DNA from 4 places in the Carnimonas bestiolae genome. Region 1 is predicted to be linked to each of the others. Evidence: predicted binding sites of a transcription regulator. Region 1 holds the regulator's gene; each other region holds the start of a gene.
The links. The regulator sigma-54, encoded in region 1, starts transcription at its own class of promoters, with help from an activator protein. The targets are predictions, from matches to a motif close to TGGCACNNNNNTTGCTNT.
Positions count from the first base shown of each region.

Region 2: the regulator sigma-54 is predicted to act here: its motif matches at 3,144-3,161, upstream of rutA (pyrimidine utilization protein A).
Region 3: the regulator sigma-54 is predicted to act here: its motif matches at 3,308-3,325, upstream of hpxO (FAD-dependent urate hydroxylase HpxO).
Region 4: the regulator sigma-54 is predicted to act here: its motif matches at 1,969-1,986, upstream of R84865_RS04110 (nitrate- and nitrite sensing domain-containing protein).

Region 1 is NZ_JBPCZK010000001.1:649,153-654,590, reverse strand. It holds gene R84865_RS03080 (BCCT family transporter) at 1-15, opposite strand, end outside; gene rapZ (RNase adapter RapZ) at 176-1,084, opposite strand; gene hpf (ribosome hibernation-promoting factor, HPF/YfiA family) at 1,393-1,707, opposite strand; gene R84865_RS03065 (RNA polymerase factor sigma-54) at 1,890-3,311, opposite strand; gene lptB (LPS export ABC transporter ATP-binding protein) at 3,557-4,282, opposite strand; gene lptA (lipopolysaccharide transport periplasmic protein LptA) at 4,313-4,876, opposite strand; gene lptC (LPS export ABC transporter periplasmic protein LptC) at 5,006-5,438, opposite strand, start outside.
Region 2 is NZ_JBPCZK010000004.1:71,949-77,386, forward strand. It holds gene R84865_RS06685 (Y-family DNA polymerase) at 1-38, opposite strand, end outside; gene imuA (translesion DNA synthesis-associated protein ImuA) at 58-693, opposite strand; gene R84865_RS06695 (helicase HerA-like domain-containing protein) at 1,175-2,698, opposite strand; gene rutA (pyrimidine utilization protein A) at 3,198-4,292, shown strand; gene R84865_RS06705 (isochorismatase family protein) at 4,424-5,173, shown strand; gene eat (ethanolamine permease) at 5,262-5,438, shown strand, end outside.
Region 3 is NZ_JBPCZK010000004.1:181,087-186,524, reverse strand. It holds gene nhaA (Na+/H+ antiporter NhaA) at 1-169, shown strand, start outside; gene R84865_RS07165 (MFS transporter) at 388-1,671, opposite strand; gene R84865_RS07160 (hypothetical protein) at 1,670-1,852, shown strand; gene hpxO (FAD-dependent urate hydroxylase HpxO) at 2,121-3,275, opposite strand; gene R84865_RS07150 (nucleobase:cation symporter-2 family protein) at 3,621-4,988, shown strand; gene uraD (2-oxo-4-hydroxy-4-carboxy-5-ureidoimidazoline decarboxylase) at 4,975-5,438, shown strand, end outside.
Region 4 is NZ_JBPCZK010000002.1:155,928-161,365, reverse strand. It holds gene nirB (nitrite reductase large subunit NirB) at 1-213, opposite strand, end outside; gene R84865_RS04110 (nitrate- and nitrite sensing domain-containing protein) at 717-1,934, opposite strand; gene R84865_RS04105 (2-hydroxyacid dehydrogenase) at 2,267-3,262, opposite strand; guanidine-I (ykkC/yxkD leader) riboswitch at 3,776-3,939, shown strand; gene R84865_RS04100 (putative urea ABC transporter substrate-binding protein) at 3,999-5,060, shown strand; gene R84865_RS04095 (ABC transporter permease) at 5,109-5,438, shown strand, end outside.

The DNA of each region.
Region 1 (5,438 bases):
TTCGCGGGAGGGCATCTGAATCCTTTGCTGGCTGATGGGTCGATGAGAGGGGCTGAGCTACGCATGGGAATAGCGTGCCAGTCTTCCCTGACAAGGGCGAATCTGCATGGACCCGGCTGATAGTAGGGGCAGCAGTCGGGTCGCACAAGCGTTTAAGGGTTCTATTATAGCGATATTAGGGCGCGAGGTGGGGGCCGCTGCTGCGCTGACCGTCAATTTGCTGCTGTAGCTCCAGCTGGCGATGACGCAGTCGCACCGAAGGATATTCGTTGGCGAAATGGTGCGCGAGCTGTTCTACCAGATAAACCGAACGGTGCTGCCCGCCGGTACAACCCACCGCCACGGTGAAGTAGCTGCGATGGGTAGAAAGGTAGCGTGGCAGCCAATGTTCCAGCCAGCGGCAAATGTCGTCGAACATTTCCTGCACTTCTTCCGACGCCGCCAAAAACTGCTGTACATCGGCATCACGACCGGTGGAGTCGCGCAGCGCTGGCTCCCAGTAGGGGTTAGGCAAGCAGCGAGCGTCGAATACCATGTCGGCATCGCGGGGAACGCCATGCTTGAAGCCGAAGGATTCGAAGCTGAGCGTGAGATGCGTTGAGGTATGGCGCGCGACCTGTTCGGCAATGCGTCCCCGTAGTTCGTGTACGGAAGTGGTCGATGTATCGATGACCAAATCCGCCATGTCACGCACCGGACTAAGATAGTGCTGCTCGGTTTCGATCGCCTCATCGAGCGTCATCTCGCTGTCACGGGTAAGCGGATGGCGGCGTCGAGTGGCGGAATAGCGCTCGAGCAACTGGTCGGAGTCGGCGGTGATGTACACCACCTGAATATCGATATCGCGGGGCTTCAGCAGTTCTATCAGTTCCGGCAGGCGGACCAGTGCGTTAGCGATATTGCGGGCATCGATGCTGACCGCCACCTTGTGGCGTGCCGGTGTTTGCGTTTCGAGTTCTTCGATCAACGCCCCCAGCAGCATGGCCGGTAAGTTGTCGATGGCATAAAAACCGAGATCCTCCAGCGCCTGCAGGGCAATTGACTTACCCGACCCTGAACGGCCGCTGATGATCACTAGTTGCATCATTCCAAGGATATCCTTGTATCGAGGCTTAAGGCTGTCGCCCGTACCGCACACGGCGGTGTGATAACACGTTGGTGCGACGGGCAGCGCCCATCATGCCATCTGAATACATCAGTAAAATGACGATTATGGGGAATTCTTAGGAATATTTTATTCCATGCGTCATTGGCTACGCAGATGAGCATGGTAAATGATGCTGGAAAGCGCCACTCGCCGTAAAGGTGGGGCGGGCGGCGCTATCACTGTGTGGAAACCCGCTGCCGCCGCTATGGTTGTTCTAGCGTGCAGCGGGCCTTTGTCGGGTGCGTTTAAACGCCAGCGGTGCCGGTACCTTTGGCGCGCGCCTGCGTCTTCTCTTTATGTTTGAGCAACTGGCGGTCGAGCTTGTCGGCCAGCGCATCGATGGCGGCATACATATCGTCGCTCTCGGCATTACCGTGCAGCTCTGCGCCGGCGATCTTTAGCGTGCTGGCGGCCTGCTTGCGCTCCTTCTCTACCGACAGCGTTACCTGTACCTGAGTAATGTTGTCGTAGTGGCGCGTTAGCCGTGTCAGTTTCTGATTCACATAGTCACGCAACGAATCGGTCAGTTCGATGTGGTGTCCGGTAATGTTCAGCGGCATGGCATGCCTCCTTGAGTCAGAATGATGACACTTCGAGTGTAGCCTTTTTGATTGACGAACCAAATAGATAACTGAGGGGAAATCAACGTTATGCAGAGAGCGATGAGAGCGCGGGGCTTGCGGCCTGAGTAGCGCTGGCCGCGGGGGTGCCGCCAGCAGCCCTTGGCACGGCCAAGGCTAGGTTAGCCCAGGCGCTTGCGCTCACTGGAAGGAGGGATGCCCATGGCTTCGCGGTATTTAGCGATGGTGCGGCGGGCGACGACCATGCCCTGATCGGCCAGCGCTGTGACCAGTTTCGCATCGGAGAGCGGGCGACGAGCGGGTTCTTCGCTGATCAGCTTTTTGATACGTGCACGGATAGCGGTACTGGCGTGACTATCGCCTTCCTTGCCCACCTGGCTAGAGAAGAAGTACTTCAGTTCGAACACGCCGCGCGGAGTGTGAATATATTTATTGGTAGTCACGCGCGAAATGGTCGATTCGTGCATTTCCACCGCTTCCGCGATGTCAGCTAGCACCAGTGGACGCATACCTTCCTCGCCGCGTGCGATGAAGTCGCGCTGACGCTGCATGATTTCGCAGCCCACGGTAAGCAAGGTTCGGTTGCGGCTCGAGAGACTCTTCAGCAGCCAGCGCGCTTCCTGTAGATGCTGCTTCAGGAAGGTGTTGTCGGCGCTTTTGTCGGCCCTTTTTATCAGGCTGGCGTAGTCGGGCTGAATACGTACGCGCGGCAGTGCTTCAGGATTCAGTTCGACCTGCCAGCCGCGCTGATGGTGATAACGCAGGGTCAGGTCGGGGATCACATAGGAAGACTGCGCACTCGCGTACTGATGGCCCGGATGGGGCGTTAGCGCACGCACCATCGCAATCACCTGATCGAGCTCCGGCGCGCTGAGATTCAGCCGACGTTGCAACAACTTGGTATCACAGGCCGCCAGCGCGTCCAGAAACTGGCGCACCAATCGGCGTGCTTGTGCCAGCAACGGCGTTTGCGGCGGCAACAGATCGAGCTGTAGCAGCAGACATTCCTGCAGATTGCGCGCAAATACCCCGGCGGGGTCAAGCTGCTGAAGGCGTGCCAGTACCTGTTCAGGCAGGGCGCGCTGATGCTCGTCAAGCGATACCACGTCACTGACGTCGTTAGGGTCGATGCGCAGATAGCCGTTTTCATCGAGCCCATCCAGATACACTTCGGCGATTTGCTGCTCAAGCGGGGAAAAATCGAGCAGCGATAGCTGCCACGCAAGGTGATCGACCAGACTCTCGCTGCTGCTGTCACGCTCGAAGTCGGCGGTTTCAGCGCCGCGCGACATCGACGAAAAATCGCCGAGACTGGCGTCCTGAAAGGTGTCGCTCCACTCATTGTCGAGCGTCAGCTCTTCAGGAATAGCATCGCTCCAGCTATCGTCGTCGGTTGCCTCAGGCTCGCTGGGCTCATCACCGAACTCTTCCTCAATGTCCAGCATCGGGTTGCTCTCCAACGCCGTTTGAATCTCCTGACGGAGTTCCAGCGTGGAAAGCTGCAATAGCTGAATAGCCTGCTGCAGCTGCGGCGTCATCGTTAGATGTGCGCCGGTGCGCAGTTGGAGGGAGGATTTCATCATCGGGAGAACCAGCGTTGTTCGTTCAGCAATGCCGTGCGCTGCAGAAGGTACAGCGCTACCGGTATTGATAACGCTACCTTTAGTGGGGCGCGTTGCGCAATAGCTGGTAGTAAATGATTAGCAATCCGCGTGCCATGTCGCAAGAAAGGTAACGCAGTGAGGGGGGTAGTATCAGGATGTTGCTAGCGCGGTGCGCCCGATCGGACATCGAAGCCGAGGCGCACCGTTGATTTGCAGAGCACGCCTTAGAGGCGGAAGTCCTGGCCTAGATAGATATCGCGAACGTGCTGGTTGGCCAAAATGCTGTGTGCATCACCCTCGGCGATAATCCGGCCCTCGCCGACAATGTAGGCGTTGTCGCAGATATCGAGAGTTTCGCGCACGTTGTGGTCGGTGATCAATACGCCGATGTTACGATCGCGCAGCTGGCGAACAATGCCTTTGATTTCGTTTACCGAAATGGGGTCGACCCCAGCGAAAGGCTCATCAAGCAGGACGAACGAGGGTTCGGTAGCCAGCGCGCGCGCAATCTCGACGCGGCGCCGCTCGCCGCCCGATAGGCTCATGCCCTTGTTGTCGCGGATGTGCTCGATGCTGAACTCGGAGAGCAGCTGATCGAGGCGCTGGCGCTGCTGCTGGCGGTCAAGATCCTTGCGTGTTTCAAGAATCGCCAAAATGTTATCGGCCACCGTCAGTTTGCGGAAGATCGAGGCTTCCTGCGGCAGATAGCCAATCCCTGCCCGCGAGCGCACGTGCATGGGGGCGTTGCTCAAATCGACATCGTCGATGCCAACCTTGCCTGCGTCCGCCTGAATCAGCCCCACGATCATGTAGAAGGAAGTGGTCTTGCCGGCACCATTAGGGCCCAGCAGTCCGACTACCTGTCCTTGGTCGATACTGACACTGATGTCCTGAACCACGCGGCGTTTTTTGAAGCTTTTCACCAAGTGGGTGGCGTGCAATGTTTTCATCAATCAGAGACTCCGCAATGCTCTAGCGCATTACTGCTGGTTTTTTTTCGGAGTGATGGTCATGTTGACGCGCCCTCCGGATGTGCTTTGCTGAGCGTCGCCCTTGGCGTTACCGCCGCCATTGGCGTTTACCTTACGTGAGTCGATGTAGTACTCCACGTAAGCACCGTGGAAGGTGTCGTTGCCGCGGTGCAGCTCAGCATTGCCCTGCATCACCATTTTGCGCTGGGGAATCAGATAGGTGATGGTCGAGGCCCAGCCGTGCATCTCTGGATCAGTTTGGGTCGCATCCTGCTTTATAAAGGCGCGCTTACCGCTGCTGCCGGTCGCCTTGGCGCGCGAGGCTTCACCGGTCTTGTTATCGCGATAAAGGTCGAGTCGCTGGGAATCGAGGGTCAGGTTGCCCTGGGTCACATGCACCGCGCCGGTATAGGTAGCAGTGCCTGCGCGGTCGTCAACGCTCAGGGTACTGGCCGACACATTGATTGGCTGGCTAGAGGTACTGGCCTGAGCGAGCGCCTGCGGTGCACAGATCACGCTGCCGAGCAGAGCACCGGCGGTGAGGACGGGAGCGATACGCCTTGTCAGGGTCATGGCCGAAAATCCTTGCGATAAGTCACGTAAAAAGGTCGATGTGCTGCTGGCAGTGGGGCGGTAAAGCAAACGCCGCAATGGTTGGACGTGGCGATAAACGCGCTCCCTAATGCCTGAAATTAGTGCCGATTAATGTTGCGGCATGAAGGTGCTGCTGATATTGCCTTCCAGCAGAGCGCGGCTGGTATCTGTCCAGGCCTGGAAGCGATTGCCACGGGTTTTCTGCTCACCCTGGAAGAAGTTCGATTCGCTATCGCTCCAGATACGCCCCTGCTCGCGGTTGTAATTGAGCGTATCAGTCGTCAATCTCCACTGCTGCTCGGGCTCGGTCACCTGAGCATTGCCTTTCAGCACCACGTGATCGTTGCCCTGCCGGACGATACCGGTGTCTCCGGTAGCATGCCAGTGGCGGTTATTACTATCGAGCATGGCGAGTTTGGGCGTTTCAGCAATGCTTTCGTCGGCCTGTGAGAAGTTGCTGATTTTGGGTGACTCAAGGGTCTGATAGGGCCGCCCCTGATCGTCGTAGCGAGTATAGACGACCTGCTCAAGGTACTGATCA
Region 2 (5,438 bases), on a different contig from region 1:
GCCAGCCGTGGGAAATAAAGAGCGACCCAGCGCAGCATGCTTTTACCCTGTGCTCCGTTAGCTCAGCGCCACGGCTGTCGCAGCAGGACGCGCACCGCGGCATTTCAGCACCGATAGCGTGCGGCCCTGCAGTAACAGCCGCACCACCGCCGGAGAAGCCTGCTGCTGAGCAGCTTGCCGACGCCACACGAAGGCATGGGCGCTGCCGCTGTCAGCGGCACTGTGCAGGCGCCGCAGCGCCGTTGCGCTGGCACGCTGCGGCCAGCATAGCACCGCCCCGCAGCAGCCAGAGCGCAGGCACTGTTCGGCGGCCCACAGCACGTCGTCGTCGTTGCAGTCGAGCAGCGTTACCCACTCCAGTGACACCCCTGCCCTGGCCCAGGCGTGCGCACAGGGCAGCCACGGAGGCGCAATCAGCACCACCGGACTGCGCTGCTGCGTCAGCCGTGCCAACAGCGGCCACAGCAGCGCAAGTTCACCGAGGCCAGCGCCATCGGCCAGCAGCTCGATCAGCCCCTGACGGGGCCAGCCGCCCGCCAGCTGACGATCAAGCTCGCGATGTCCGGTGGCCAGCGTTTCGCTAGCCGCTTCCGACGCCGCATGACGCCGCCCCGTCCACAGCTGCTGACTGTTCATCAGTTGCTGTAGCGCGTCGGTATGTGTGGCGCGGCGCGAGGTGCTGTGTATCGACATGACGTGTTACCTAAAAGAGCCTGCACTAATAGGTGTAGTTTGTACGCTGTTTGTTAATAGCTGTCTATATATACAGTATTCAGAAACGACATATAGCCTGCCATCGCTGCGATATGGCTCGCACTTCGTCTTTCATGTCAGTGAGATAGCGCGCGTCGGAGTGAGAGTCATGCGAATAGCGCAGCAGAGACGTACCTTGCGCTACTACATGCGGGCTGCGGGTAACGTGGCTGCACACTAGGGCGGCAGCGCTGGCTTCTCGCTAACGCTGCTGAAAAAGGAAGGAAGGCTACAAACAACAAGCGCAGTGCTGTCGATCAGCCCTGCGCTTGGAAAGGGATGGCGGTAAAGGACGCGCCGTGCAACGCGGGGGCGGGCCCCTTTTAGAAGCCTCTGTAGCGAGCCTATGGCTCTATAGGCACGGCTCCGCCTCAGTTACAGAAGGCGAGCAACGGCTCGCCAAACCGCATGCCACGCGTCGTTACTTGCGTCGCGTTAGATTACCAAACAGCCCGCGCACCAACTGACGACCGCCCTGCTTCAGCACGCTTTCTACCACACCCTGACGACCATGGGAGCCAAACAGCACGCCTTTCAGTTCGTCGGTCCAGCTCGAGGAATCGCCGCTCTGCTTGCTAGCGCTCGACTTGCCATCGCTCGACTTCTTCGCGCTCTCGCTAGCTGCCGCGCCGCTCTCCTGCGACTCGTCGTCACCGCTCTTCTGCTCCGCTCGCTTGGCCAGCAATTCAGCCGCTGATTCGCGATTAACGGCGGTGTCGTATTTATCACCGAACGGGCTGTCGGCCAGCACCTGTTGACGCTCTTCGTCACTGATCGCGCCCATGCGGCAGCGCGGCGGAGCGATACGGTCATGCTCTACTGGCGTGGGTACGCCGTTGTCGTCCAGCAGCGATACCAGTGCTTCCCCGGTGCCTAGTGCCGAGATCGTCTTCTTCACATCGAGCTTGGGATTTTCGGGGAAGGTTTCTGCTGCCGTTTTGACCGCTTTCTGATCGCGAGGCGTATAGGCACGCAGCGCATGCTGGATGCGGTTACCCAACTGCCCCAGCACCGGCCCCGGCATATCGTCGGGAAACTGCGAACAGAAGTAGACGCCAACCCCCTTGGAGCGAATCAGACGCACCACCTGCTCGATACGGTCCATCAACGCATCGGGCGCATCGTCGAACAGCAAATGAGCTTCGTCGAAAATAAACGCCAGCTTGGGTTTGTCGGCATCGCCCACTTCAGGCAGTTGCTCGAAGAGCTCGGACAGCACCCACAGCAGGAAGGTGGAATAAAGGCGCGGCTTCAGCACTAGCTGATCGGAGGCAAGAATATTGATAACGCCACGCCCATCGCTGTCGGTGCGCATCAGGTCGTCAAGCTCCAGCGCAGGCTCACCAAAGAACTGCGTCGCGCCCTCTTTTTCGAGCCCCAGCAGCGAACGCTGGATGGCCGCCACGGTTTGCGCACTGATCAGGCCGTACTCTTCAGAGAGCGCCTTACGCTCCTCGGACACCAGCTTGAGGATGGCGCGCAGATCGTCGAAGTCGAGCAGCAACAACCCTTGATCGTCGGCAACCTTGAAGGCAATTTCGAGCACGCTGGACTGGGTATCGTTCAGCTCCAGTACGCGACTGAGCAGCGTCGGTCCCATTTCACTGATGGTCGTACGTACCGGATGCCCTTTCTTGCCGTAGATGTCCCATAACACCGTGGGGCTCGCTTCGGCGGCATAATCTTCGATGCCCATCGCCTTGGCGCGCTCCACCAGCTTGTCGTCACCCTTGCCAGGCATCGACAGGCCCGCCACATCGCCTTTCACGTCGGCCATGAAAACCGGTACGCCGATCCGCGAAAAGCCTTCCGCCAGCGTCATTAGCGTAACGGTTTTGCCGGTACCGGTAGCGCCCGCCACCAGACCGTGGCGGTTGGCATACTTGGGTTGCAGCAGCGCGGTGACATCGCTGTCGACACTTTTGCCGAGGGTAATCGGTTGCATCACATATCCTGCGTCGGAAAGAAGAAAGAGTTGCTTGGTGGAAACAGTCACTGAGCGCAAGTTTATCCTAAAAAAGCGCAAAACCCACCCGTTCACGGCAGCTCAGCACTCAGCACTCAGCACTCAGCACTCAGCACTCAGCACTCAGCACTCAGCACTCAGCACTCAGCACTCAGCACTCAGCACTCAGCACTCACATAATGACAGCGCTGCGATAAGCCATCGTCAACATGCCGCCGATGCAAGATGCACAACGACGGCTGTGGCCGCTGGCAATCGAACTTTTGCGCGAAGGCGCACGCACCCTCCATTCGTGGCACTCGGCACCGTCGCGGTGCTTCGATGCGCTGCGGTGATGCACTCAGGCGCTTTAGCAGCGCCGTAAAATGCCACCGCCCTTGCAAAAACACCTCTATATTGCTGATTTTTATCAACTTTCCCCAGTTGGCACATTCCCTGCCTGAAGCAATACACCCAAAGCCATCAAGCGGTGATGCATATGAAAGTGGGTGTCTTCCTCCCTATTGGTAACAACGGCTGGTTAATTTCGGAGAACGCGCCTCAGTACCAGCCTTCCTTCGAGCTCAACAAAGAGATCACCTTGACCGCTGAGCGCTATGGGCTCGACTTCGCGCTATCGATGATCAAGCTGCGTGGATTTGGCGGCAAGACCGAATTCTGGGAGCACAACCTCGAGTCGTTCACCTTGATGGCGGGGCTGGCGGCGGTTACCTCGAAGATCGAGCTATTCGCCACATCAGCCTCGCTAGTAATGCCTCCTGCCATCGTGGCGCGTATGGCGTCCACCATCGACAGCATCTCCAACGGCCGCTTCGGCCTTAATCTGGTGACCGGCTGGCAGCGCCCAGAGTACGCACAGATGGGACTGTGGCCCGGCGACGAGTTTTTCGCCACCCGCTATCACTACCTGTCGGAATACGCCCAAGTGCTGCGCGACCTGTGGGATACCGGTAAGTCGGATTTAAAAGGCGACTTTTTCAGCATGGAAGACTGCCGAGTTAGCCCTCGCCCGCAGGCGGACATGAAGATCATTTGCGCTGGCTCAAGCGATGCGGGCATGGCGTTTTCCGCTCGCTATGCCGACTACAACTTCTGTCTGGGCAAAGGCGTTAACACTCCCCAGGCCTTCGCGCCGTCGGCCCACAAGCTACAGGCGGCCACAAAAAAAACCGGACGCCGCGTCACCACCTTCGTGCTGATGATGGTGATTGCCGACGAAACCGACCAGCTAGCGCGCACCAAATGGGAGCACTACAAGGCGGGCGCCGATCAGCAAGCGCTCGAATGGCTAGGCGTGCAAGGCGCTGCCGACAAATCGTCGGGCAGCGATACCAACGTGCGCCAGTTGGCGGACCCTACCTCGGCGGTCAATCTCAATATGGGCACTCTGGTGGGATCGTACGAAAGCGTTGCGCGAATGCTTGATGAAGTTGCAGAGATCGAAGGCACCGAGGGCGTGCTGCTGACCTTCGACCGTTTTGTGGAAGGCGTCACGCTGTTTGGTGAGCGCATTCAGCCCCTGATGCGCAGCCGCTTGGAGGTCGAAACACCGGTGGCATCACAGCATGCCTAGCCTTGCACGCATGAGCACCAGGTCGAGCGCTAGCCGCTGTACAGCGACAGCGACGACTCGCCCAACAATCACTACCAGAGCGCGGTTACCGCAGCTGTTCGCGCCCTTTTTCATCCGTAACGGGAGATTTCATGGCCATTCATCACGTCACACTTTCATCGACCGCTCCCGCCGGCCCACCGCAGCAGCCGGGACAGCCTGATCCTTGTGTTGCGGCTGCGCGCCCCGAGCCGTTCGCCTTCCAGCCCAATCAAACCGCACTGATCGTAGTGGATATGCAGAACGCCTACGCCTCGGTGGGCGGCTACGTGGATACAGTGGGCTTCGATATTTCGGGTGCGCAAAGTGTGATTGAAAATATCGTCGCCACCATTGAAGCCGCGCGTCAGGCCGGCATGCTGGTGATCTTCCTGCAAAATGGCTGGGATCCTGACTACGTGGAAGCCGGCGGCCCTGGGTCGCCCAACTGGCACAAATCCAACGCGCTGAAGAATATTCGCCAAAACCCCGACTATGCCGGCAAGTTTCTCGCCAAAGGCGGCTGGGACTATGCGCTGGTCGATGCCATCAAGCCCCAGCCCGGTGATGTGGTGGTGCCCAAAACGCGCTATAGCGGCTTCTTCAACAGCACCCTCGACAGCACGCTGCGCTCACACGGCATCAGATCGCTGGTATTTACCGGCATCGCAACCAATGTGTGCGTTGAATCAACGCTGCGCGACGCCTTCCATCTCGAATACTTCTCGCTGATGCTCACCGACGCTACCCACGAGCTCGGCGGCGCGGAGATACAGGCAGCGGCTATCTACAACGTGGAAAGCTTTTTTGGCTGGGTCGGCAGCGTGAACGACTTTTGCGCCAGCCTAAATCGCGCTGGCTAGGTGCCTGAACGCCTTCGGCCGCATCACCAGCAGCCAAGTGCTAAACACGCTGCCACTCACGATAACAATAGCGAAGAGATCACCCTGCATGACAAGCGCCAACGCAACGCCTCGATTAACACCTACCCTTGGTACCCTGCAGCTGTGGGGCATCGCCGTTGGGCTGGTGATTTCGGGAGAATATTTTGGCTGGAGCTACGGCTGGGGCGTCGCGGGCACGCTCGGCTTTCTGATTACGTCGCTGTTTATCTCTGTGATGTACGGC
Region 3 (5,438 bases), on a different contig from region 1:
GTGTGGCATCGGCTTCACCATGAGCCTGTTTGTCAATTTGCTGGCCTTCGATCATCCCGAACTACAGCAGTATGCACGCTTGGGCGTCTTTATCGGCTCGCTGCTGTCGGGCGTGCTCGGGTGGGGGCTGTTGCGCTTCTTCAGTCGCCGCTCGGCCGTGGAGCACTAGAAGCAGGCGCATGGCCTTGCAGGCGCTTGGCGGTATCTGGCGCTGGTTGGCTCGATCATCTGCGGCGGTAAATAAATCTCAGCTGCCGTTGTTAGCGCCTACCCGCGACGGGCGGGTGGGTAAGCAATGTTGCCTCGAGTGCTGCTAGAAAGCATCACGGCATCTTGCGGGCCCTGCGCCGCCCGTAGTGCGTTGTCAATATGCGGCGTACGCTTGCGCTAACGCACGCCCCTCATGCGGAAGATCGGTATCAGACTCGCCAGTACTACCACCATGGCCGCACCAAATAGCGCATTGAAGTTGTGCCCCTCGCCCATGCCCAAAAACCATGGCGCTACGATGGGGGATATCACCTGCGGTGCCATTACCGCCATATTGAAAATCCCCATATTCTTTCCCGCGCTGGTGTTTTGGTCGGGCAGCACGTCGATCACCATGGCCTGATCAACCGCCGCGTAAATTGCCGAACCAAGCGAGGTGGTCGTGACTGCCAGCAGAAATCCCCAATAGTTATGGGTCAGCATGAGCAGCAGCACGCCTAAGGCAAACAGCAGGATGGCACCAATCACAAAGGGTTTGCGGCGGTCGAGTCGATCCGATAGCCAGCCGGTCAGCGACGATGCCATAACGACACAGGCGCCGGTCACCGCTGTTGAAATGAAAATTCCGCGAGCCACTGCTACCGCATCAAACCCCAGCCGATCGGTCAGGAAGTAAACCTGATAGGCCCCCACCATCGAACTTCCGAAGAACAGCAGGAAGGTGTTTAGCCACGCCAAAGAGAAGGGCGAATGCGAGAAAGGGTGACGGCGAAACTTCAGCATCGCCGATTTGATGTCCAGTAGCGGGTGCTCTTTAGGCGGCAAGGCATCGGGCAGTGGCTCCTTGAAGAAGCATACAAAGACCAGCGTGCACGCCAGCCCGATTAACGCAGGAATCAAAAACATGCCCAAATGCGCGGTGCCGACGATATTAATGACCACTACTCCCGCCATGATGGCGAGGGTGGTCGACATGCTGTGCAGTGCTGAAACGAAGCCACGCTGCTGTTTGGGCACCTGATCAGGAATTACCGCCACCAGCGACGCGAGCGCCGCATTAATGGCAACCTGCGCCAGACACCAGAAGGCCACCAGCGCCAGCAGCGATGTCGCAACGCCCAGCCCCCATAGCGCGAGTGTCGCTAGACACATACCGGATAAAATCCACGGCCGTCGCCGCCCCCAGCGAGTACGAGTCAGGTCTGAAAGGTAGCCGCACACCGGGTTCGCAATCATCGAGCCAAGCGAGCCTACGCCTAGAATAATCCCCAGATAGGCCGCTTTGTGATCGGGAAATAGGTCCGCCACGCGAATCGCCATGGTGATGCTGACGGGTGTCATGACAGCCAGAAATATCCCGATGTCTGCCAGCCAGTACAGCAGAATAAACAGACGGGACACGCGGGTGGTGGAGGGTGAGTGAGCAGCCGGATGGGAAGTGCGCGCGGTGGATTCAACCATGTCAACTCCGATCCAAAGGGCGTCTCACGAGGCACTGCAATGCTGTCATGGGGGCCTGTCATGTAGTGAGACAACAGGCACTGCCGGTAAGGACAGCGGTGGCGCGTTGTCGCTGGAAGAGCCATTTATCTTGTTACGCCTATTCCGCTATGACAAGCAGCGACACCGTATTCACGACTAAACGCTAAAGGTTGAGCGACGCCACCGAGCAGTGGTTGCGTCTAGGCAGCTACGCTAGCACCGAGCGCATGCACGATAGACGATGACACGCTGTCCGGCGGGGCCAACCGCGGGCGCACTCACTGCGGCGGTTGTTGAGAGCGCCGGTCACGGCTCACCCTCAAGGAGCTTGCCCATCATTGTTGTTGCGGTAGCAGCACCAGTTCATCGCTGGCCATCAATCGACCCCAGGTGATGCATGCGTGAAGCAAGCGGGGCGGTCGATGGGGCTATCCCAGTGGGCCGCCCTGAATGGTGTCGCGTAGCCCTTTGATAATGCGCTCGCCGGTTTCCTGTTGAAGCTCTTGATACCAGGCGTGGGTGAGCGCCATATCCTTGCCATGGGTAACATCACAGCGCTTGCGCGCCTTCAGCACTAGATCACGTACGCGCGCACAGCGCTCACGTTCGTAGTGGCGCAGCGCCGTGGCGATATCACTGTGGGTACGCACGCATTCGCCCAACACCACGGCGTCCTCCATCGCGGCACAGCCGCCCTGACCGATATCGGGTGTGGTGTTGTGCGCGGCATCACCGAGTAGCGCTATGTTGCCGCGAACCAGCGTATCGAACGGTTCGATATCATGAATCTCAATGCGGTTAGTGGTGTTGGGATCGAGCGCTGCAATCAAGCGCTGTACTGGGGCCGCCCAGCCATCGAAGTAGCGAGTGAGGTCATCGCGCAGGGTGCTACGGTCCTCGGCCAGTCCGGCAGGCAGCGGTACATCGAAGAAGAAATAGAAGCGTCCATCGGCGATGGGCATTAGCGATACACGCTTACCTTCCCCAACAAAGGTGGTCCATTGCTCGGCAGGAGCAATTGCCTCGTCGATCTCCACCAAACCGTTCCAATTGACATAGCCCGCATAGCGTCGCTCGGGGGCAAAGCCCAGCACGTGGGGGCGCAAGGCCGAGTGGCTGCCGTCAGCGGCAATCAGGAAGTCGCCATGGGCCTCGGAGCCGTCAGCAAATTTTACGCTAACGCCGTGATCGTGCTGTTCTGCGCTGACGACTCGCTTACCGAACTGCACTGAATCACGTCCCCAAAAGTCGAGCATATCTTGCTGCAGCAAGCTGCGGGCGACCGGAGAAGGACGCTCGCCGGTTTGCTCGATAAGCGGAGCAAGGCTGAACTGAGTCAGGTCCTCTGCGCTGCGGTAGTCCTTATAGGCGAGAAAGTGCATAGGCCCGCCGTGGGTATCGATAATGTCGCCCATCCCCAGGCGTCGCATGCACTTCACGCCGTTCGGCCAGATCGAGAGAGCGGCGCCTACTGGCTTGATCTCCTTGACGGCTTCGTACACATCACAGTCGATGCCTGCTTTTTTTAGCGCCACTGCGGCACACAGGCCGCCAATACCTGCACCGATGACCAATGCTTTCATGCGCTTCTCCTTGTCGTGTGGTGTATCGCAATAGAGCAATTTGCGTACCAGCTTTCGTTATCGCGGTCTGTTAAGGGGCGCTATAGTGAAAAGTAGTCGATGCCGCACCTTGATGGTGCAAAAACGGTAGACGGGTGCGCTTTTTTGAGTCAAAAGTTTCTTTTCATAAATTTCTGAAACTGTTATTTCATTGGTAAATGAATAGCCCGGCCATCGATAAACATCGTGCAAGCAGTGCATGTGATTGAAAGTAAAGAGAGAGTGAACGGATTTTTACGTTTCGTCTCACTCTGGCCTGCTTTGTGCACTAGCAGATAACGCTTGGTCACAACGGTCTAAACTACCATGTCTGATAACAACAGCTTGCTCTACGGTCTCGATCAGCGCGTTCCCCCGTTGCCTGCGTTTTTCAGCGCGCTACAGCACGTGTTGGCCGGCGTGGTGGGAGTAATTACGCCGCCGCTGATTATTGGCGGCGCGCTGGGGCTCGGTGAATGGCTACCTTACTTGATCAGCATGTCGCTGTTGGTCTCGGGTATAGGCACCTTCTTACAGTCGAACCGCGTGTGCGGCATTGGCGCAGGCATGATCTGCATGCAGGGCCCCAGCTTCGCCTTCGTGGGCGTTGCTATTGCTGGCGGTATGTGGGTCAAACAGCAGGGCGGCGGTGCGCACGACGTGCTGGCGATGCTGTTTGGTGTGAACGCGGTGGCGGCACTGGTGCCGATCGTGGTCAGCCGCTTCATCGAGCCGCTCAAGAAGGTATTCACGCCCATTGTTACCGGCAGTGTGATTGCGCTGATCGGCATCAGCCTGATCAAGGTTGCGATGGTGAATTGGTGCGGCGGCGAGCAGGCGAAGGACTTCGCCAGTCCTGGCAATATCGCGCTCGGCGCTATCACCCTCGCCGTGATCGTGCTGCTGGGCTGTGCCAGAAACCGCTGGCTGCGGCTTTCATCCATCGTCATTGGTATGGCGATCGGCTGCGTGGTAGCAGCGCTCAGTGGCAAGTTTCACTTCACTGGGGTAGGCGATAGCTGGTTTCGCCTGCCGGCGTTGTTTCCTTTCGGCTTCCATTTCAATACCGCTATCTTTCTCCCCATCGCACTTATCTCGCTGGTATGTATTCTCGAAGCGGTAGGCGATTTAACCGCTAACTGCCTTATCTCTGGCCGGTCGATCACCGATGCGGAATTTCGTTCGCGGTTAAAGGGCGGCGTGTTGGCCGATGGCATTAGCTGCGTGCTAGCCGCCATGCTGTGCGCCTTTCCGAATACAACGTTTGCGCAAAATAACGGCGTTATTCAGATGACCGGCGTCGCCAGTCGCTTTGTTGGGCGGTACATTGGCGTGATTTTGGTGCTGCTGGGACTGTTTCCGCCATTTGGCGAGCTGTTGCGGCAAATTCCTGCGCCAGTGCTGGGCGGCGCGACCATGGTAATGTTTGGTTGCGTGGTGGTCGCAGGTATCCGCATTATCACTCAAGCGCCGCTTGAACAGCGTGACGTTATTATCGTCGCACTTACCTTTGGAGTGGGATTGGGCATTCAGGCAGTGCCTGAGTTTCTGGCTCATTTCCCGTCATTTATCGCTAACCTGCTGGGATCAGCGGCGGCTAGCGGTGGTCTGGTCGCGATCGTCTTGAGCATGGCGATTCCGCATCAGAAGTCCACCACAGCGCCTGAAGGAGAACGCAGCCATGATCGCGCTTGATCACTTTAACCACCTGCCGCGCGCTAAAGCGCAGCCGCTGATTGCTCCCTGCGTAGCGATACCTGGCTGGATCGACGCCTTGCTTAAGCATCGCCCGTATTCGAATCACGCGGCGCTGATGGACTTCGCGAATAAGCTGACCCAGCAGTGGGGAGAAGCAGAGCTTGAGCAAGCGCTGAGTGCGCATCCGCGCATCGGTGAGCAGCCTGGTGGTAACCAGGCTCACGCGGCGCTGTCGCGTCAGGAGCAGTCGGCCGTCGATCAGCACGACGCGCGGCTCGCTGAACAGCTGCGCGAGGGCAATGCCCGCTACGAGGCGCGCTTTGGGCGAGTGTTTCTGATCCGTGCCAAAGGCCGTAGTGGGGAAGAAATTCTACAGGCGCTAACCCAGCGGCTTGCTCATGGTGATGCAGAGGAAGTCACCGAATCTCTGCAACAATTGCGGGAGAT
Region 4 (5,438 bases), on a different contig from region 1:
ACGCCGATACCAGTCGGTGTCGTGGGTGACGATGCCGGCAAAATGCTCTTCTCCCGCCAGCACCGGGGTCAGCATGATGCGGTTGTAGGCGGGCTGCGGCTCTTCGCCAATGACCACAATACGGAAGCGGCCTGGCGCGTTCTCGCAAAGCTGCTCGATCAGGCGCGCGCCTGCCATGCCGTTGCCGATCACGATGAGAGTGGGCTTGTCCATTGCGCAGAACTCCACGGGCCCGTCAGGCCCACGCCCGATGTGTGTCGTGCGAGAAGCGCTGCAGGCATGCGTTAGCAGGCTGTGAGCAGTAATGAACCATGGCAGCTTCCCGTCCTCTGCAAATAAAAAAGGCGTCAGCCAGCATCTGGTTTCCCAGACACTGACGGACGCCTTTATCCGTAACTTCTCGCTAAACCGCCATTGGCTTAGCCATCATTTACTTTCTGTAAAGCACGTTGCGTGCCAAGTCGAAAACATCGCCCTGTAATGAGTAATTTGGTTTGTTTTCGTTGAGATGAACGCGGAAAACGTGCACCTCGATGGCGCATCGTGCACATAAAGTTAGCGTTGGGAGCGCAAGTTCTCTGCCGCGTCGGGCAGGTTTTTCGCTGATCTACGCTGTGGCTACCGAGGAGAGCGCACTCTTTCGCGGCATCTGAAAGCAATGCGAGGGGCGCGCCAGTGGGTAAAACGGCGCCTCTACGCCGCTGATCCGTGATCTCTCAGTGTGTCGGTTTCTCAAGCAAGGTGCCGACTTCTAGCATTGCTTGAGCGATCTCCGCCAACTTCTTGTTTTGTGCCATGGCTAAATTTTGCAGCGCCTTGTGTGCCTGCGGTTCGGTCATGCCATGGTGCTGCATTAACAGCCCCTTCGCTCGTTCGATGAGCTTGCGCTCAGCGAGCGTTTCTCGCAGCGTCGCCAACTCCTCTTCCTGCATTTGCAGACGCTGCGCCTGATGCTCGACCAGTTCGAGCACTGAGCGGCTCAGTTTGGGCGATACAAGCGCCGCGTAGTCGCTGTCGTGCGGAAGCATTTGATCAATTTCCTGCTCCTGCTGTTCGAGGGAGGCTTCCGCACTGTCAATGCGCTGGCGGCAGCATTCCATCAACACCGTTTCCAATGCATCTTCGAGCGTCTTCATATTATCGATGCGTGACGTCGTCAGCTCGAACCAGCGGACCGCGGTGATCGACGGCTCGTTGGAAGCGCTCGTACCCGTACAAGCGATACGCCGCAGGCGCTCAAACTCGCCGCCTGTTTGGGTGAGATAGCGCTGCCACAGCGCAAGGCTGCGCTCGTCGGCAAATTCGCTGAAGGTTTGGAAGCAGCGCTCTTGTGCCTCTATCAACTCGATGATGTGCTGGCGATCGCTGGCGTCGAAGCGTTGAGCAGCGAAGCCCGCCGCTACCAGAGCCCGTTCCTGCCCTGCTAGTTCCTTGCCTTGCATGAAGCTAAATAATGCGAGCAACGCTTGGGAAATCGAGGGATCGCCCGAGGTATCGACGATTTCGAAGATCAGCGCCAGCTGGGTGCGAATAACCTCACAATAGTGGTTCATCGCATGTGAACGGCTCACTTCCAGCGTCTGGATGTGCTGACGTAGCGACGGCATTGTCGTCAGGCGATGCAGAACGGCGGCGATGCGGCTGAATAACCGCGATGAATTGGGCAGGCCGGCGCTGGTGAGATCCAGCGTTTCGAGCTGCTGGTTGATGGTTTGCTCGGCGTGCTGAGCGTACTGGATCTTCTCGCGCAGTAGGTCGCACCAGCCGTCTTCCTGACAGCACAGGTAGATATTAGCGGTACCGCGTTCTTGCTGTAGCAGGTGTATCAGTTGGCTAATTGCACCCACCAATTTACCCATCTGCAGAAGCTGCTGAAGGTCAGCGATTTCACTCTTTTTGGAGGCCAGCACGAAGTCGAGGGCGGTTAGATTCATGGTCGAACCTGATGGCGAATAGTAATGATATGAGCAAGCAAGCAGTGTGCCACCGTCAGTGTTATCACGACGTTAAGCGTGGAAATGAATGGCTGAGAAGGCACGCGAAGGCTGTGGCGCTTAGGGTGAGCAGGGGCCGGCGGCAGGGGTGGTGTTCGTATCGCCGGAAGGCGGCTAGCAGCGCCGCTTGGCAGCGCCGCTACGCATTGCCATTGCGTGTTCGTGAACGTCATTTGTAGCGCGACGCTGGCTCGTATCGCTTGGTATTTAAATGATGGCCATATCGGTTTGATCGTTCATCAACATGGCCATCATCTGCGGTTATTGGCGCTCTACACCCGATTCTCGCACTCTCGCCCAGCCACGAAGTCTTCGAGGTTGCCAAGCGTGGTGTGGGCGATTTCATGCAGGGCTTCTTCGGTAAAGAAGCCTTGATGGCCGGTGATGAGCACGTTCGGGAAGCTCATCAGGCGCACGAACTGATCGTCGTCGATAAAGGTTTCTTCGCGGTTTTTGAAGAACAGCGGTTCTTCGTTTTCGTAGACATCGATGGCGAGGCCGCCGAGCTGCCCGCTTTTAAGTGCGCCGATAACCGCCTGAGTGTCGATCAGGCCGCCGCGTGAGGTGTTAATCAGCAGCACGCCTTTCTTCATCTGTGGAAGCGTGTCGCTGTTGATCAGATGATGGGTCGATTCGAGCAGCGGGCAGTGCAGGCTGATCACGTCGGAGGCTTCGAGCAGCTGGGGTAATTCGACCAGCTTGCCGATGTCGCGAAACTCATCGCTGGGGAAGGGATCGCTGCCAATCACGTTGCAGCCGAGCCCTTTGAAGATACGCGCAGTGGCCACTCCGATGCGGCCGGTGCCAACAATGCCGACCGTTTTGCCGTGTAGATTGCGTCCGAGCAGGCCATCCAGCGCGAAGTTGCCGTCGCGTGCGCGGGTGTAGGCGCGATGAATATGGCGGTTGAGGGTCATGGTCAGCGCTAGCGCATGTTCGGCGACGGCGGGCGGCGAGTAGGCCGGCACTCGGGCCACGAACATGCCGAGCTGGTGGGCAGTGTCCAGATCGACGTTGTTGAAGCCGGCGCAGCGTAGCAGCACCGCCTTTACACCGTAGCCGTGCAGCTGTTCGAGCACGTGTCGATCGAGGGTATCGTTGACAAACACGCATACCGCGTCGCTGTCGTGGGCAAGGGCAACGGTGTCTATATCGAGCGCGGCTTCCTGGTAGACGAATTCGCGAGAGCTATCGGAGGGAAGACTAGCGGCGGCGTGATCAAAAGAGTGCTGATCGTAACGGTGGGCGCTGAAAAAGGTAATTTTCATAAGCGTGGTCTCTCGCGTAGGGAAATGCCTGGCGCCACTTTACGCCCTTGCTGTTGCGATAAGCGAGTGATTATTCAGCGACATTTTGACAGAGGCGAAGCTGGTTCGATCATTGCACCTCGCACCTCGCACCTCGCACCTCGCACCTCGCACCTCGCACCTCGCACCTCGCACCTCGCACCTCGCACCTCGCACTTTGCACCTTGCACCTTGCACCTTGCACCTCGCACCTTGCACCTCGCACCTCGCACCTCGCACCTCGCACCTCGCACCTCGCACCTCGCACCTCGCACCTCGCACCTCGTTGCGCTTCCCATGCACCTTCAATGTGCCGACGCGTGTCCTCTTGCGACCTATGAGTGCATCCCGTACCGGTGCGGGCTGGTTTTACGTCTTACCTTTCGTTGTAAGAATAAAATAAGCTGCTGATATAGCGCGTAAAACCAAAACTGGCGCGGGGGTTGCTTGGTTCTGGCAGGTTGAAGCATCGAATGCATGACGCCTGACAATTTGCAAATGGACGGCTAGGGTTCCGGTCCTTGCGTACTCACCAAGCGGTGGTGGTGCGGGGATGACTGGTCCGAGAGCTGTCGACCTGATCCTTTATCTACCTATCCTGCCAGGCAAGGATGGCGCGATAAACGAAGGTTACACGGCGGGGGAAAAGCCCGGGAGACTTGGTGCGCTTGCATCGGTGCTCTCCTGTTCGGCACCCATTACCCCTGAGGACTTCATCATGAGCCCTGCCCGTTTAGCCGCTATCGTACTATCCACTGTCGCGCTGGCCTTCTGCTGTTCGGCCCAGGCGGCCACACCTTCCGCTAAAAAGAATTTCAACGTGTGCTGGTCCATTTATGCGGGCTGGATGCCGTGGGGTTACGCTGAATCGCACGGCATTCTTGAGAGGTGGGCGCATAAATACGGCATTACGATCCACGCCAAGCAGGTCAACGACTACATCCAATCGGTCAATCAGTACACCTCGGGTGGGGTAGACGGCTGTGCGATGACCAACATGGATGCGCTAACGCTGCCTGCCTCCAGCGGTGTGGATTCGACGGCGCTGATTGTGGGTGACTACTCCAACGGCAACGACGGCATCGTGCTGCGTAACGCCAAGCGGCTGTCGGACATCAAAGGGCGCAAGGTCAATCTGGTGCAGTTCAGTGTCTCGGAGTATCTGCTGGCGCGTGCGCTTTCGCTCAACGGCATGACCGAGCGCGACATCTCGACCGAAAATACCTCTGACGCCAACATTACCGGGCTGTTCTCGGGCAATAGCTCGGATGCGCTGGTGACCTGGAATCCGCAGCTGAGCACCGTCGCCGAGATGAAGGACGCCAATGTGGTGTTCACCTCGAAGCAGATTCCCGGGGAAATTCTCGATCTGATGGTGGTGAACACCGACACCCTCAAGCAGAACCCCGACTTCGGGCGCGCACTGGTCGGTGCCTGGTACGAAGTGATGGGCAAGATCGCCAAACACGACAAGGACGCGCTATCAGCGATGGCCGCCGATGCCGGTACTGATCTGTCGGGCTTCCAGCACCAGCTTGATAATACTCATCTGTACACCACGCCCAAGGACGCGCTAACCCTGTACCACAGCAAGCAACTGCTCAAGACCATGCAGAGCATTGCGCAGTTCAGCTTCGATCACGGCTTGCTAGGCGAAGCCGCTCTCTCTGCCGACACCATCGGCATTCAAACCCCGCAGGGCACCTTTGGTGATCCCGATAACGTCCAGTTGCGGTTTGATCCTTCCTTTACCGAGCAATATCTCGAATCCAGCCAATAACGCGACGGTTGGCGCGTGCGCCGACCGTTCCAAACACTGGAGCAATGTGTGAAGAAACTCATCAATATAAAACCGCATCGCGCCACCGCGTGGCTACTGGGCGCGGTGCCGATTCTGATCGTGATCTTTATCTATCTGGGCGTATCGAACGCGCGGCTGGCAGAAAATCCGCATGATCGGCTGTTTCCGTCGGTGGCCACCATGAGCACCAGCTTCGAGCGGCTGGCGACCCATGAAAACGTGCGCACCGGTGACATTACGCTGTGGACGGATACCGCCGCCAGCCTGTCTCGGTTGATATACGGGGTGGGCCTCAGCGCCCTGATTGGTCTGGCGGTGGGTATGCTGTGCGGTGCCATTCCGCTGGCGGGCGGACTG